Regions from separate parts of the Streptomyces sp. NBC_00096 genome, predicted to be linked through region 2. Evidence: riboswitches for the same ligand, from Rfam matches in the RefSeq annotation. Region 2 holds a riboswitch; the other holds the start of a gene.
The links. A riboswitch is a leader RNA that binds a small molecule or an ion and turns the genes downstream of it on or off. The one in region 2 is predicted to bind cyclic di-AMP.
Positions count from the first base shown of each region.

Region 1: another riboswitch for cyclic di-AMP. It lies ahead of OG904_RS02815 (peptidoglycan DD-metalloendopeptidase family protein); the one in region 2 lies ahead of OG904_RS05770 (M23 family metallopeptidase).

Region 1 is NZ_CP108221.1:615,222-622,780, forward strand. It holds gene OG904_RS02800 (ATP-binding protein) at 1-1,159, opposite strand, end outside; gene OG904_RS02805 (MBL fold metallo-hydrolase) at 1,486-2,688, opposite strand; gene OG904_RS02810 (SGNH/GDSL hydrolase family protein) at 2,848-3,675, opposite strand; gene OG904_RS02815 (peptidoglycan DD-metalloendopeptidase family protein) at 3,876-4,895, opposite strand; cyclic di-AMP (ydaO/yuaA leader) riboswitch at 4,900-5,094, opposite strand; gene OG904_RS02820 (tyrosine-protein phosphatase) at 5,456-6,262, shown strand; gene OG904_RS02825 (aspartate aminotransferase family protein) at 6,329-7,559, opposite strand, start outside.
Region 2 is NZ_CP108221.1:1,368,994-1,376,552, forward strand. It holds gene OG904_RS05750 (DUF5998 family protein) at 1-270, opposite strand, end outside; gene OG904_RS05755 (GNAT family N-acetyltransferase) at 319-3,141, opposite strand; gene OG904_RS05760 (HPr family phosphocarrier protein) at 3,327-3,608, shown strand; gene OG904_RS05765 (GntR family transcriptional regulator) at 4,062-4,727, opposite strand; gene OG904_RS05770 (M23 family metallopeptidase) at 4,893-5,690, opposite strand; cyclic di-AMP (ydaO/yuaA leader) riboswitch at 5,703-5,862, opposite strand; gene OG904_RS05775 (M16 family metallopeptidase) at 6,080-7,447, opposite strand; gene OG904_RS05780 (M16 family metallopeptidase) at 7,468-7,559, opposite strand, start outside.

The DNA of each region.
Region 1 (7,559 bases), 750 kb from region 2:
CGAGCACGCCACCGTAGATGTTCGACTTGAGTTCGACGGCGATCCCGTGCCGGCGGGCCAGCGCCGAGACCACGAACAGGCCGATCCGCCCGTCCGCCAGCAGCTGCCGGACGCTGATCTGGTCGGGGTCGCCGAGCAGGGCGTTCATCCGCTGCGCTTCCTCGGACGGCATGCCGAGGCCGCGGTCCTCCACCTCGACCGCGATTCCGGCGGTGACCCGTTCGGCCCGCACCACGACATCGGTGTCGGGGGCGGAGAACACGGTGGCGTTCTCGATCAGTTCGGCCAGCAGGTGCACGACGTCGGCGACGGCGTGGCCGCGCACCGCGCCGCCCGCCGGGGGCACCACCTTGACCCGGGTGTACTGCTCGACCTCCGCGACCGAGGAGCGCAGCACCTCGCTCAGGTCGATGGGCCGGGTCCACTGGCGGCGCGAGGCGGCGCCGCCGAGGACCGCGAGGTTCTCGGCGTGGCGGCGGATCCGGGTGGCGAGGTGGTCGACGTGGAAGAGCTCCTTGAGCAGGTCCGGGTCCTCGACCGTGTCCTCCAGGTCGTCCAGCAGCGAGATCTCGCGGTGGACGAGGGACTGCAGGCGGCGTGCGAGGTTGACGAAGACCTCGACCTTGCGGTCGCTGTCGGAGGGCGTGACGGGGCCGCCGAGGCGGACCAGGGTCGCGTGGGCCTGCTCGCGGGCGCCGCGCAGTTCCTGGGAGAGCAGCCAGAACTCGTCCACGCCCGCCGTCCCCGAACCGAAGGACGGCTCGGCCGGTCCGCCGCGCAGCGGCCGGGCGGTCGGCTCGCCGCGCTCCAGCCGGTCGGCGGTGGTGCGCAGCTCCTGGCGGCCGCGGACGCTGGAGCGGCGCAGTGCCTCGCAGCGGTCGCGGACGGTCTTGGCGGCGCGCTGGGCCCCGAGCAGGGCGGCGGCGAACGCGGCGGCGAAGAGCAGGGCGCAGCCGGAGAGCACGGGCCACAGCCGGTCGTCCCGGGCGCCCGCGCCCCCGCCGAGCTGGAGCGTGAAGATCACCGCGGCGGCGCCGCTGAGCCCGGCGGCGAGCGTGGGCAGCAGGGCGGCACGGATCAGCTGAGGCCGTATCTGCCGACCGGGACCGGTGGCGGCATGTCTCGACGGGGAGTGGCGGGCGGCGCGGAGTCCGGACATCTGCGTCCTCGGTCAGTGGGGCCCGGACCCCGGGCGTCCCGGGACCCGGTGTTGATCACCGGATACCCACGCTAGACCGCACGCTCCGTCCCGGGGCGGCCAGTTGGGGAACTTCGCCCGGGTGCTTCCCGCTCCCGATGGAGCGCTCGTACGACAGCCCGAATACGCCGGGAGCGCACACTCCCCGGCACCCGCGGGCGCCCGCCGCCTCCCGCCACCCCCGCCCGCGCCATGCGCCCCTCCCGCCCCACCGGCCCCGGAAGGGGAACGGCGGGACGGGAGGACAGGGACGACGAGACGGGGCGACGAGGCGACGAGGCGACGGCCTAGGAGCCCACCGCCTCCGGCTCCTCGCGGGTCACCGCGGCCGGCCGGCCGGGCGCGGCGGCGGGCCGGGACCCGGTGACGGGCGCGGGCGGGCCCGCGGCCACGAACGGCCTCCACCAGGGCTCGCTCGGTGCGTCCGGCGCGCCCGGCTCGAAGGGCTGTCCCGGTACCGGGAGCGCGATGGCGGCCCCGGCACGCTCCGCCGCGGCCACCGTGCCCTCGCCCGGCTCGTCCCACGGGTGCGGGGCCAGGTTGAAGGTGCCCCAGTGGATCGGGAGCATCGTGCCGTGCGGGGTGCCGCCCTGGAGGTCGAGGTGGGCGCGCATGCCCTCCTCGGGCGTCATGTGGATGTCGGTCCAGAACTCGGAGTACGCCCCGATCTGGATCATCGTGGCGTCGAACGGGCCGTGGGCGGCGCCGATCTCCTTGAAGCCGGGGAAGTAGCCGGTGTCCCCGCTGTGGTAGATCCGGTGCTCGTCCCCCGCGACGACCCAGGACGCCCACAGGGTGAACTGCTGGTTGCGCAGTCCGCGCCCGCAGAAGTGCTGGGCCGGGGTGGCGGTGAGGGAGAGCCCGGCGACCTTGGTGCTCTCGTTCCAGTCGAGCTCGCGCAGCCGGTCCGCCGGGATCCCCCAGCGCTCCAGGTGCGCGCCGACGCCCAGCGGCACGGCGAAGACGGTGTCCGTGCCGGCCAGGGCCTTGATCGTCGGCAGGTCCAGGTGGTCGTAGTGGTCGTGCGAGATCACCACGACGTCGACCTCGCCCAGCGAGGCCAGCGGGACCGGTACCGGGTGCAGCCGCTTGGGGCCGGCGAAGGGGAAGGGGGAGCACCGCTCGCCCCAGACCGGGTCGAAGAGCACCCGGCGCCCGTCGATCTCGGCGAGCACGCTGGAGTGGCCCATCCAGGTCAGGCGCAGACCGCCGGCCGGGGGCTTCGCCAGCTCGGCGAGCGTCGTCGGGTACACCGGGATGGGCGCACCGGGGCTGCGCCGCAGCCGCTGCTCCTTGTGGAAGTAGATCTTGGCGAACTCCGCCATCGACCCGGAGGGCCTGGTCCGGGTGCCGATCGGGTTCTGGAACACTCCGTCGGCGAAGTTCGGCGAGCGCCGGATCCGCTCCAGCCGGGCACCGGACGGGTCCGCGCCGAAGGCTTCGGGCCGCAGCGCGCGCAGCCGTGGACGCAAGGGACGGGAGCCGGTCAAGGCGCCTCCTGTGTGGGGGGATGCGGGCAGGGCGTTCTCATGGTTACCACCATCCCAACGCATGGCACTCCCCAAGGATTCCGCTCCGCGCCCCCGAAGGCGCCCCGAGCCCCGCCCCACCCGCCCCCACCTGCCCCTGTACGGCTCCCCGGCGGGGTCCTACAGCGGCAGCAGGTCCGGCCGCTTGGCCTCCACGTGGTCCCCCGAGGACTCCCCGCGCAGCCGCCGCCCGATCCACGGCACCAGGTACTCCCGCGCCCACTGGATGTTGTCCCGGGTGACGTCCACCGAGCCGCGCGGCCGCATCGGCGGCCACGGCTGGTCCGGATCGGCCGGTGTGTCCAGGCCGAGCACCTGGGCCGCCCGCAGGGCGACCCGCGTGTGCCCCTCGGGCGAGAGGTGCAGCCGGTCGTCGTCCCAGGCCCGCCGGTCCTGTACGGACTTCAGCGACCAGAGGTCGAGCACCGGGCAGTCGTACCGGTCGGCGATGGAGCGGACGTGCGCGCTGAAGGTCGCGATCTTGCCCCGGAGGTGCTTGAGGACCGGCACGTCGCGCGTGTCGAAGCCGGTCGTGATCACGACCAGGCCGACCGATCCGGTGAGGTCGCGCACGGCCGCCTCGTACCGTTCGGCCACGTCGTCCGGGTCGCTGCCCGGCCGGATGATGTCGTTGCCGCCCGCGCAGAAGGTCACCAGGTCGGGGGCGAGCTCCTTGGCCCGCGGGACCTGCTCGGCCACGATCTGGTCCAGCAGGCGGCCCCGTACGGCCAGGTTCGCGTAGCGGAACTCGCCGGGGTCTTCGTGCTCCTCGCATTGATCGGCCAGGAGGACGGCCAGCCGGTCCGCCCAGCCGAGGAACGTGTCCCCGGGTCCCGGGTCCCCCACGCCCTCGGTGAAACTGTCCCCGATCGCCGCGTACGAGCCAATGGTCTTGGTCTTGGATGTCGTCGTCGCTGCCACGGGAGCCCATCCTTCACCCCTGATCATGACCTACGCGACCGTAGCCAGGGACTTACTGACCGTGATCTTCACCACCCGCCGGATGAGGAATAACAGGCGCGTGGGCCGTGACCCCCCTCCGGTCCCGGCCCACGCGCCGCGAACCCCCGGCGGCGCCGATGAAGACGGCGCTCCGGGCGTCCACGCCCTGCCGGACGCGCGGTCCCACCCGCGCGTCCGGCGGTGTCTCAGATGCTGACGCCCTTGGACCGGAGGTACGCCAGCGGGTCGATGTCCGAGCCGTACGAGGGGCCCGTGCGGATCTCGAAGTGCAGGTGCGGTCCGGTCACGTTGCCGGTGGCGCCCGAGAGGCCGATGCGCTGCCCGGCGGTGACGCTCTGGCCCGTCGAGACGGACAGCTGGGAGAGGTGGCCGTACTGGCTGTACTTGCCGTCGGCGTGCCGGATGACGACCTCGTTGCCGTACGCGCCGCCCCATCCGGCGGAGACCACGGTGCCGGCGCCTACCGCCTTGACGGTGGTGCCGGTGCTCGCGATGAAGTCAACACCCGTGTGGTAGCCGCTGGACCACATGGCGCCGGCGGTGCGGTACGCGGTGGACGTGCCGCCGCTGACCGGGGCGACGAAGCCGCCGGAGGTGGCCTGCCGCTCGGCGGGCTCGGCCGGCTTGGGGGCGGGCGCGACCGGGGCCGCGGACTCGCCGGAGGAGCCCTCGTCGGAGGAGTTGGCGGAATCGGCGGAATCGGCAGAACCCGCCGAATCACCTGAATCACCCGAATTATCCGAGTCGTCAGAAGCGGAGGAAGCGGACTTCCCGGCCGGTTCCGGCGTTTCGGCCGGTGCGGACTCGGCGGCCGGTGCCGCCCCCTTCGCGCCGAGCGTCAGCTTGAGGCCCGGGTGGATCAGCGACGGGTCGGTGCCGACGGCCTCGCGGTTGGCCTCGTAGAGCCGCTGCCAGCCACCGGTGAGGTGCTGACGCTCGGCGATCTTCGAGAGGTAGTCGCCCGGCACCACGGTGTAGACGGCGGGGGCGCTCTGCGCGGGGGCGGGCGCGGCCTGGAGCGCGGCCGGGACCTGCGGGGCCTGGACCGGAGCGGCGGCGGGCGCGGCGGCCGGGGCGGCGGCGGCATGGGCGCCGGTGGCTCCGAGCAGCGGCAGTGCGAGGGCCGCGCCACCGGTGCCGGCGACGGCGAAACCGCGCGATATCGAGCTGGACTTGGGACGGCGGTGCTTACCCGTTGCGGGCATGGCGGATTCCTCTCCGACGCCTGCGAGGTGAGCTGTCGGGTTCGGACTGGAGATGTCCGGCCGCCCATCCGCCGGTGAACGGCAGATGAACGGCTTCACCCCAAGCTGTCCGGTTGCAAAGATCCCGAAGGAGATCCGGAACAGCGGCTTACCTGGTTCCCCCGCTCCTGCCGCGCGCGTGAATAGTCGGGTGCGGTTTCCGGTCGGCGGCAGGATTAGGCGGTCCGTCCGGATCGATCGCGAACGTAATCCAGTCCGGCCGCGCGGAACAAGTCATGAATTCCCCAACAGAATCTTGCAGATGACGGGCCGCCGGAATTCCGGTCACCCTCCGTCCATTCCGAGCGCCCAACAACCGCTCCGGCAAGGCAATTCTGCATTCACGATCAGGCACTCACGGTCACCGTATGATCTGGCTCACGGGGAGGTGTCCGATCTCGCCTCTCGCTATGGCAAGTTGGCTGCAAGCAGTGCAATTCGGACACGCACCGGACCGCGCGGGCGACGACGGCCCGACGGCCGCGCGACGATGACGACACGGACGACACGGAGGAGCCCCTGTGACCCAGCCGATACCCCAGAGCCCGCACACGGAGCCGGTACTGACCGGTGTACGCAACTTCCGCGACGTGGGCGGCCTGCCGACCGTGGACGGCCGGAGGGTCAAGTCGGGACGACTGTTTCGAAGCGGACATCTGGCGCATGCCACCGAAACCGACGCGGAGTTCCTCGGCTCGCTCGGCCTGCACACCGTCTTCGACTTCCGCAACGACGCCGACAAGGCGCTGGAGGGTCCGGACGTGGAACTGCCCGGCGTGCGCAACGTCGGCATTCCGCTGTCGGATCCGGCGGCCGGCGGGGAGTTCTGGAAGATGGTCCGGGAGGGGGACCTGGCCCAGCTCCGCGAACTCCTCGGCGAGGGCCGGGCCGCCGCACGGATGTCCCGTTCGTACCGGGAGATGATCAGGACCCGTACCGCCGAGCACGGCCGGGTCGTGCACGCGCTCGCCGAGGACAGCGTCCCGGCCCTCATGCACTGCGCCGCCGGCAAGGACCGGGCCGGCCTGTCGATCGCCGTCACCCTGCTCGCGCTGGGCGTCGAGCGCGAGGCGATCGTCGCGGACTACCTGGAGTCGAACGCTCCGCACAACCGCTACCGGGTCCGGCGGGGCAGCGGGACCCCCGAGGCCCGCCACCCCGAGGCGATGGAGCTGCTCGCCCCGCTCTTCGACGCCCGCGCCCCGTACCTGACCACGGCCTTCGCGACGATCGACGAGGAGTGGGGCGGCGTGGAGCGCTACCTCGCCGAGGGTCTCGGGCTCACGCCCGCGACCCTCGGCCGGCTCCGCGACCGGCTGCTGGACTGACCACCCGCGAGGCGGGCCGTCCGCCCGGCGCCGCCCGCCCGCGCGGGCGGCGCCCCCGCCGCCGGCTCAGCCGTTGGCGACTGCCTGCCTCACCAGCGTCCTGCCGAAGTCCCACATCAGCGCACCGCCTCCGTGCGCCTCGTCCATGACCTCGCGGAAGGCCCCGACGAACCGGTCCACGTCCGCCTCGTCCACGATGAGCGGCGGGATCAGTTTGATCACCTCCAGGTGGTCCCCGGAAACCTGCGTGAGGATCCGGTGCTTCTGCAGCAGCGGCACCACGACCATCTGCGCGAACAGTCCCTTGCGGGCCGCCTGCAGCATGGTCCACCGGCTCCGCAGCCCCAGCGAGGACGGCCGGCCGAACTCGATGCCGATCATCAGCCCGCGTCCCCGTACCTCGTGGAGCAGTTCGTACTCGCCCACGAGTGCGGCGAGCCGCCCCCGCAGCAGGTCGCCCATCGTGCGGGCGTTGTCCACCACCCGCTCGTCCTCCATGACGGAGAGCACCGCCAGTCCGGCCGCCATCGCCTGGGCGTTGGAGCCGAAGCTGGCGGAGTGGACGAGCACCCGGTCCATGGAGGAGTAGACCTTCTTGAAGATCCAGTCCTTGCCCAGGGTCGCGCCGACCGGCACGTAGCCGCCGGACAGGGCCTTGGCCACGCACACCAGGTCCGGTTCCACCCCGGCCTCGTGCTGGTAGGCGTAGAAGTCCCCGGTGCGTCCGAGGCCGGTCTGCACCTCGTCGGCGATCAGCAGCGCCCTGTGCCGGTGCAGCAGCTCCTGCGCGGCGAGCAGGAAGCCGGGGGGTGCGGCGAGCACGCCCTTGCCCTGGATCGGCTCGACGACGAAGGCCGCGACGTCGCCCTTCTTCAGCTCCCGCTCCAGCGCTCCCAGGTCTCCGAGCGCGATCTTCGTATCGGGCAGCAGCGGCGCGAAGCCGTCCCGGAAGCCGTCCTCGCCGTTGACCGAGAGCGAGCCGGTGGTGAGCCCGTGGAAGGCGTGGTCGCAGTAGAGGACCCTGGGCCGCCCGGTGGCGAACCGGGCGAACTTCAGGGCGGTCTCCACCGCCTCGGTGCCGCTGTTGCCGAAGAAGACCCGGTCCAGGTGCGGGCTGTGGGCGAGCAGCTTCTCCGCCAGCAGCCCGGGCAGCGGCTGGCAGTCGAAGCGGGTGAGGTCGGCGAGCTGGGCGTCCAGCACGTCGTGCAGGGCCTGCCTGACCACCGGGTGGTGGCGCCCCAGGCCCATCACCCCGAACCCGGCCAGCATGTCGAGGTAGTCGTTGCCCTCGGCGTCC
Region 2 (7,559 bases):
GGAGGTGGTCGCGTACGGCGACGGGGACCCGGCGTCGGCGGCCTGCTCGTCGGTGTGGCTGACGATGAAGCGGTTGCCGGTCAGGACCAGCACGGTGACGTGCCTGCGCACCTCGTTGGCGTCGAAGGTCGTCTCCTGGTGGACCAGGTACGACGAAATCGGCTCGCCGCCCACCGCGGCCTCCACGGCCTCGGCCACGAGGGCCGGGTAGTAGCCGCTGCGCTCGATCGCCGTGCGCAGCCCCTGGGTCGTCGTACCGGATTTCGCCATGAGGTCCATCCTAAGGCCCGTACGGGGTACCCCGGCCGCCTCCGGACCTCAGTAGCTGGGCAAGGTCCGCGGGCCGAGGTCGCCGCGGGCGGGCGGGTGCGCGACGCGGACGCTCGCGGCGAGCACGGACAGGCCCTCGGTGGCGACGACGACGGGCTCCAGCGCGACCCCGACCACCTCGGGGTGGTCGTCGACGAGACGGGACAGCCGCAGGAGCAGCTCCTCCAGTGCGGGGGTGTCGACGGGGTCGCTGCCGCGCCAGCCGAAGAGCAGCGGGGCGGTGCGGATGGAGCGGATCAGGCCGGCCGCGTCCTTGTCGGTGGCGGGGACGAGCCGGTGGGCGGTGTCGCCGAGCAGTTCGGAGGCGACTCCGGAGAGTCCGAAGGAGAGGACGGCTCCGGCGGCGGGGTCGATGACGGAGCGGATGACGGTGTCCACTCCCCGGGGGACCATCGCCTGGACCACGGGGAGCAGCTCGTGCGGTTTGCCGAGCGCCTGGGTGAGCTCCTCGTAGGAGCGGCGCAGCTCGGCCTCCGTGGTGAGGTCGAGGCGGACGCCGCCGAGGTCGGCGCGGTGGCGCAGGTGCGGGGCGGTGGTCTTCAGCGCGACGGGGTAGCCGAGGACCCGGGCGGCGCGGGCCGCGGCCTCCGCGCTGGGGGCGGGGAGGGTGGGGAGCACCCGGATCCCGTACCGGGCGAGCAGTTCGCGGGCGTCGGCATCGGCCAGGGTCGCCGCCTCGTGCTCCCCTACGCCGGCCAGCAGGCGGGAGAGCTGCCCGGCGGCCCCGCTCTCGTCGATGTCCTCGTACTCGGGGACCTGCCCGGCCTCGGCGTTGCCCCGGCGCCACTGCCCGTACCGCACGGCCTCGGCGACGGCCTTGACGGCCCGCTCGGCGGCGGGGTAGCTGGGGATCCGCCCGGGGCCGGCGGCGGCATCGGGCACGGGGCCGGGCGCGGGTGCGGGGCCGGAGGCAGGCGCGGGGCCGGGGGCAGGCTCCGGCGCGGGCCGGGGAGCGGCCGGGCGGGAGGTGGCGGCCGCCGGGGCGGTCGCGGCGGAGAGGGCTTCGGCCAGCGCGCCCAGCTCCACGTGCACGACCGCCACCGGCTTGCCGGGGTGCGCGGCGGCCGCCGTCCGCAGGGCCTCCGCCAGGTCGTCCGCCAGGGTCTCCTCGCTCACCCACGGGATCGCGGTCACGACGACGGCGTCGTTGTCCGGCGAGGCCAGCGCCGCCGCGACGGCCGCGCGGAAGTCCTCCGGCGAGGCGGCCGTCGTCAGGTCCAGCGGCGCCAGCGGCCGCAGCCCTTCCGTCAGGCAGGCGTCGTAGGTGAGCACCCCGAGGGACTCCGAATTGCCGAGGATCGCGACCCGCGGACCGGCGGGGACGGGCTGCGATGCCAGCAGCAGGCCGACGTCCACGAGCTCGGTCACCGTGTCGACCCGGATCACGCCCGCCTGCCCCAGCAGCTCCGACACGGTCGCCTCGGGCAGCCGGGTGCCGGTGACCACGTGTCCCGCCGGGGTGTGCCGGCCGCCCTTGGCGACGACCACCGGTTTGACGGCCGCGGTGCGCCGGGCGAGCCGGGTGAACTTCCTCGGGTTGCCGAGCGTCTCCAGGTACATGAGCGCGACGTCGGTCGCCTCGTCGTCGTACCAGTACTGGAGGATGTCGTTGCCGGAGACGTCCGCCCGGTTCCCGGCGGAGATGAAGGAGGACAGTCCCTCCCCGCGCCGCAGCAGCCCCGAGAGCAGCGCGATGCCGATCGCCCCGGACTGGGTGAACAGGCCGACCCGTCCCCGCGCGGGGGCCGGAGCGGGGGCGAGGGAGGCGTTCAGCTCCACCTCGGGCGCCGTGTTGATCACCCCGAAGGCGTTCGGTCCGATCAGCCGCATCCCGTACGAGCGCGCTTGACGCACCAGCTCGCGCTGGCGGGCCAGGCCCTCGGCCCCGCTCTCCCCGTAGCCGGCGGACAGCACCACCAGCCCCTGCACCCCGTGTTCCCCGCAGGCCGCGACCGCCTCCGGGACCCGGTCCGCCGGGACCGCGACCACCGCAAGGTCGACCGGGGCGCCGATATCGCCGACCGCGCGGTAGGCCCGTACGCCGTCCAGCAGGTCGGCCGTGGTGGCCTCGTTGACGGCGTAGAGGTGGCCGTGGAAGCCGCTGTCCCGCAGGTTGCGCAGGGCCGCCGCGCCCACTCCCCCGCCGGAGCGGCTGACTCCGATCACCGCCACCGATCCCGGGGACAGCAGCCGCTGCACGGAGCGGGCCTCGGCGCGCTGTTCGCGGGCGCGCTGGACGGCGAGGGATTCGGCGGTGGGTTCGAGGTCGAGGGTCAGGTGGACGGAGCCGTCCTCGAAGCTGCGCTTCTGCTGGTAGCCGGCGTCCGTGAACACCTTGATCATCTTGCCGTTGGCGGGCAGCACCTCGGCGGCGAAGCGGCGGATGCCGCGTTCCCGGGCCACCGCGCCGATGTGTTCGAGCAGGGCCGAGGCGACCCCGCGCCCCTGGTGGGCGTCCTGGACCAGGAAGGCGACCTCGGCCTCGTCGGAGGGGCCGGTGGCGGAGCGCCCGTCGGCGCCGATCCGGTCGAAGCGGACGGTGGCGATGAACTCGCCGCCGATCGTCGCGGCGAGGCCGACCCGGTCCACGTAGTCGTGGTGCGTGAAGCGGTGCACGTCACGGTCGGAGAGCCGGGGGTAGGGAGCGAAGAAGCGGTAATACTTGGACTCGTCCGAGACCTGCTCGTAGAAGCTGACCAGCCGGCCCGCGTCGTCGGTGGTGATGGGGCGGATCCGGGCGGTCCCGCCGTCGCGCAGGACGACGTCCGCTTCCCAGTGGTCCGGGTACGAGGGGTCCGGCTCGGTGGTCATGGGGCCACCCTAAGGCTCGATCGGGTCGAGTGGCCCGGGCGCGGCGCATCGGGCAAGCTGACCCGAATCAAGGCAAGCTGGGACAGGTCGAACGGCGGCGATTTTCGGGCCCAAGGTCGGTCCGACCATTCCGGACGCCGTGAGAGACTGGTCTAGACAACCGTAAGAACCTGAAGGGCATCACCATGGCAGAGCGCCGCGTCAACGTCGGCTGGGCCGAGGGCCTGCACGCTCGTCCCGCCTCGATCTTCGTCCGCGCGACGACCGCTTCCGGCGTCCCGGTGACCATCGCGAAGGCCGGCGGCGACCCCGTCAACGCCGCCTCCATGCTGGCGGTTCTGGGCCTGGGCGCCCAGGGCGGCGAGGAGATCGTCCTCGCGTCCGACGCCAAGGGTTCCGAGGCCGCGCTGGACCGCCTCGCGAAGCTGGTCGCCGAGGGCCTCGAGGAGCTCCCCGAGACCGTCTGACCCTTCGGGTTCGACCCGCGGGACACTCGCAGTACTTGCACGGCGGAGCCCGTTGCCCCCGACCACGGCCGGAGGCGACGGGCTCCGTCGCGTCTCGGCCCCTGGAGCCGGGCCTCAGCCTCTGGAGCCGGGCCTCAGCCGTGAAGCCGGGCCTCAGCCATGAAGCCGGGCCTCAGCCCTGGAAGCGCACCCCGGCCCTGGACCAGGACACACGGGCACGCGGGCACGCGGGCACACGGGCACGCGGGCACGCGGGCCGGAAACGCCCGCATCGAATTCCGGCGGACCCAATTCGGCCGGAACGACGCACGGGCACGAATTGCCCGGCCACGGACGACCGACCCGATCCCCACCGAAAAATCCCGGCCAAAATCCCGGCCGAAAAGCAACCGAAAAGCCCGGCCGAATCACCTCGGGCCGACCCCGATATCCCACCTTTGTATACGGGGTTTGTTAATGCGGAGCGCTTGCCGTGTTTACGGCAGGTTGCAAAGTCCTCACCCGCATCCGGTGCGCCCCCGCCGCCCGGTCCACGTGGGCCGCGGTCAGCGCCCGGGCCCGCTCGGCGTCGCCCCGGGCCACCGCGTCCACGATCGCGCCGTGCTCCGCCCAGGACTCCACGGGCCGCACCGGCGCCTCCACCACGTACATCCAGGCCACCTTGTGGCGCATCTGGGTGAGCAGGGCGATCAGCCCGGGGCTGCCCGAGGACTGCGCGAGCGTCTCGTGGAACCAGCCGCCCAGGGAGCGCAGGTCCTCCCCCTGCCCCCTCCTGGCCCGTTCCTGGCCCAGCCTGACCAGGCCCCGCAACACCCTGAGGTGGGCCTCGGTGCGCCGCCGGGCCGCCCGGGCCGCGGCGAGGGGCTCCAGCAGCATCCGCAGCTCCAGGAGGTCGGCGGCCTCCTGCTCGGTCGGCTCGGCCACGCAGGCGCCCGCGTGCCGGCGGGTGGTCACGAACCCCTCGGACTCCAGCGTGCGCAGCGCCTCGCGCACCGGAACGCGCGAGACTCCGTACCGGCGGGCCAGCACCTCCTCGGTCAGCCGGCCACCGGGTCCGAACACCCCGGAGACGATGTCGTCGCGGATTGCTGTGCATACCGTGTGCGCGGGAATTCGCAAGACCGGACCTCCGCCTTTTTCGTATGGCTGTGCGTGTTGCGACTCTATTGCAACACACGATAATTTCCGAGGACGGCCTGGAATGCGAAACATTCACACAACGCGAAGGCCCCGGCTCGAAGAGAGCCGGGGCCTTCGCGGAAGACGTGCGGTGCGGTGCGTTCGTCAGACGTTGACGCCGTGCGTACGCAGGTACGCGACCGGGTCGATGTCCGAGCCGTAGTCGGGGCCTGTGCGGGCCTCGAAGTGCAGGTGCGGGCCGCTGGAGTTGCCGGTGGAGCCCGACAGGCCGATCTGCTGGCCCGGGGTGACCTGCTGGCCCACGGAGACGCCGAGCTTCGACATGTGGCCGTACTGGGTGTAGGTGCCGTCGGCGTGCTTGATGACGACGTTGTTGCCGTACGCGCCGCCCCAGCCCGCCTCGACCACGGTGCCCAGGCCGACGGCGTGGACGGGGGTGCCCGAGCCGGCGTGGAAGTCGATGCCGGTGTGGCTGCCGGAGGACCACATGCCGCCGCCCGCGTGCCACTGGGTGCTGACGTAGGAGTTGTCGATCGGGGCGACGAAGGTGTTGAGGCGCTTGCGCTCCTCTTCGCGGGCGGCGCGCTCGGCGGCCTCGCGCTCGGCCTTGGCCCGGGCTTCGGCCTTCGACTTGGCCTCGGCGGCCCGCTGCTTGGCGTCGGCCTCGGCCTGCGCCTTGGCGGCGGCGGCCTCGGCGGACCGCTGCTGGGACTGGGCCTGGGCCTCGATCTCGTCCGCGAGTCCGTCGGCCACCACGATGGTGTTGAGGCCGGTGTCCTCGGCGGAATGGGCCTGGTCCGCGGCGAACGCGGGGCCGGCCAGGGAGCTGACGACGCCAGTGGTGGCGAGGGCGGCTATACCGGCGTAGCCGGCGGTCTTGCGGCTCAGACGGCTGGAACCGCGGTGCTTGCCGGAGCCGGCGGGACGACTGCCAAACGCCATGAAGGGGCTGATCCTTTCCTTCCCTCTCGCCTACCGGGTTAGCTGACGGGTTCGGAGCAGGAAGGTCTCCTACGGGCCCCCTCTCGCGAGGCGGTCCGATTCACCCCAGGGACACAAGTGGGTCCCCGGCTCCCCAGGCTCGCGCCTGACGGGGACTCGGCGATCGCTGCCCGGTGCCGCGGACGCGGCGGTTACAACTGACGGACAGCACCGCCGACGCTAGGCGGATCTTCGGACAATCACCAAACAGACACGCCCTTTTGTTGCGTACGCCACACCCCATACGGGCAACCATCGCCCCAAAGGGACAAGTAGAACAAAGGGGGCTCCGGCGGACAAGCCGCCGGAGCCCCCTTGTAGGGCCGGTCAGTTGGGCGACCGGCCTGCGATCAGTTGGTCACCACGGTCACTTCACCGATCCCGAGGGCCCGCACCGACTCCTCGATCTGCGAGGCGTCGCCCACCAGGACCGTGACCAGGCGGTCCACCGGGAAGGCGCTGACGACGGCCGAAGTGGCCTCCACCGTCCCGGTTTCGGCGAGCCGCGCGTACAACTGCGCCTGGTAGTCGTCCGGGAGCTCCTGCTCGACCTGGTCGGCGAGGGTGCCCGCGACGGAGGCGGCCGTCTCGAACTTCAGCGGGGCCACGCCCACCAGGTTCTGCACCGCCACGTCCCGTTCGGCGTCGGTCAGGCCGCCCTCCGCGAGGGTGCGCAGCACCGTCCAGAGGTCCTCCAGCGCCGGGCCGGTGTTCGGGGTGTCCACCGAGCCGCTGATGGCCAGCATCGAGGCGCCCTTGCCGTCCGCGGTGGAGCGCACCACCTGGGCGAAGGCGCGCACGCCGTACGTGTACCCCTTCTCCTCGCGCAGCACCTTGTCCAGGCGGGAGGTCAGGGTGCCGCCCAGGCAGTACGTGCCGAGCACCTGGGGCGCCCAGACCCGGTCGTGCCGGTCCGGCCCGATGCGGCCGATCAGCAGCTGCGTCTGGACCGCGCCGGGCCGGTCCACGATGACCACGCGGCCCGTGTCGTCGGCGGTGATCGGCGGGGCCGGGCGCGGCTCGGTGGTGTCACCGGTCCAGGCGCCCAGGGTGTCGGCCAGGACGGCGTCCAGGTCGATGCCGGTCAGGTCGCCGACGACCACCGCGGTGGCGGTCGCGGGGCGCACGTGGGCCTCGTAGAAGGCGCGTACGGAGGCGGAGTCGATGCGGGCGACCGTCTCCTCGGTGCCCTGGCGCGGGCGGGAGATCCGCAGGGAGGCCGGGAAGAGCTCCTTCGAGAGCTCCTTGGCGGCGCGGCGCTGCGGGTTGGCGCTCTCGTGCGGGATCTCGTCGAGCCGGTTGCGCACCAGGCGGTCGACCTCGGCGTCGCCGAAGGCCGGCGCGCGCAGGGCCTCTGCGACCAGGCCCAGTGCCTTGTGCAGCCGGGAGGCCGGGACCTCCAGGGAGACCCGCAGACCCGGGTGGTCGGCGTGCGCGTCGAGGCTGGCGCCGCAGCGCTCGACCTCGGCGGCGAACTCCTCCGCGGTGTGCTTGTCGGTGCCCTCGGACAGCGCGCGGACCATGATCGTGGCCACGCCGTCGAGGCCTGCGGGCTCCGCGTCCATCGGGGCGGCGAGGTTGATCTCGACCGCCACCACCTGCTGGCCCGGGCGGTGGCAGCGCAGCAGGGTGAGGCCGTTGGCCAGGACCGCGCGCTCGGGGGCCGGGAAGGCCCACGGCTGCGGCTCGCCGGCCTCGGGGCGCGGGTGGAAGGTCATCGTGACGGCTGCGGTGTCGCTCACTGCTCCGCCCCCTCGTTCTCGTCGCTGTTCTCGTCGCCCGCGCCGGTGTCGCCGGGCGCGTCGGCGTCGGTGGACTCGTCGGCCGCGA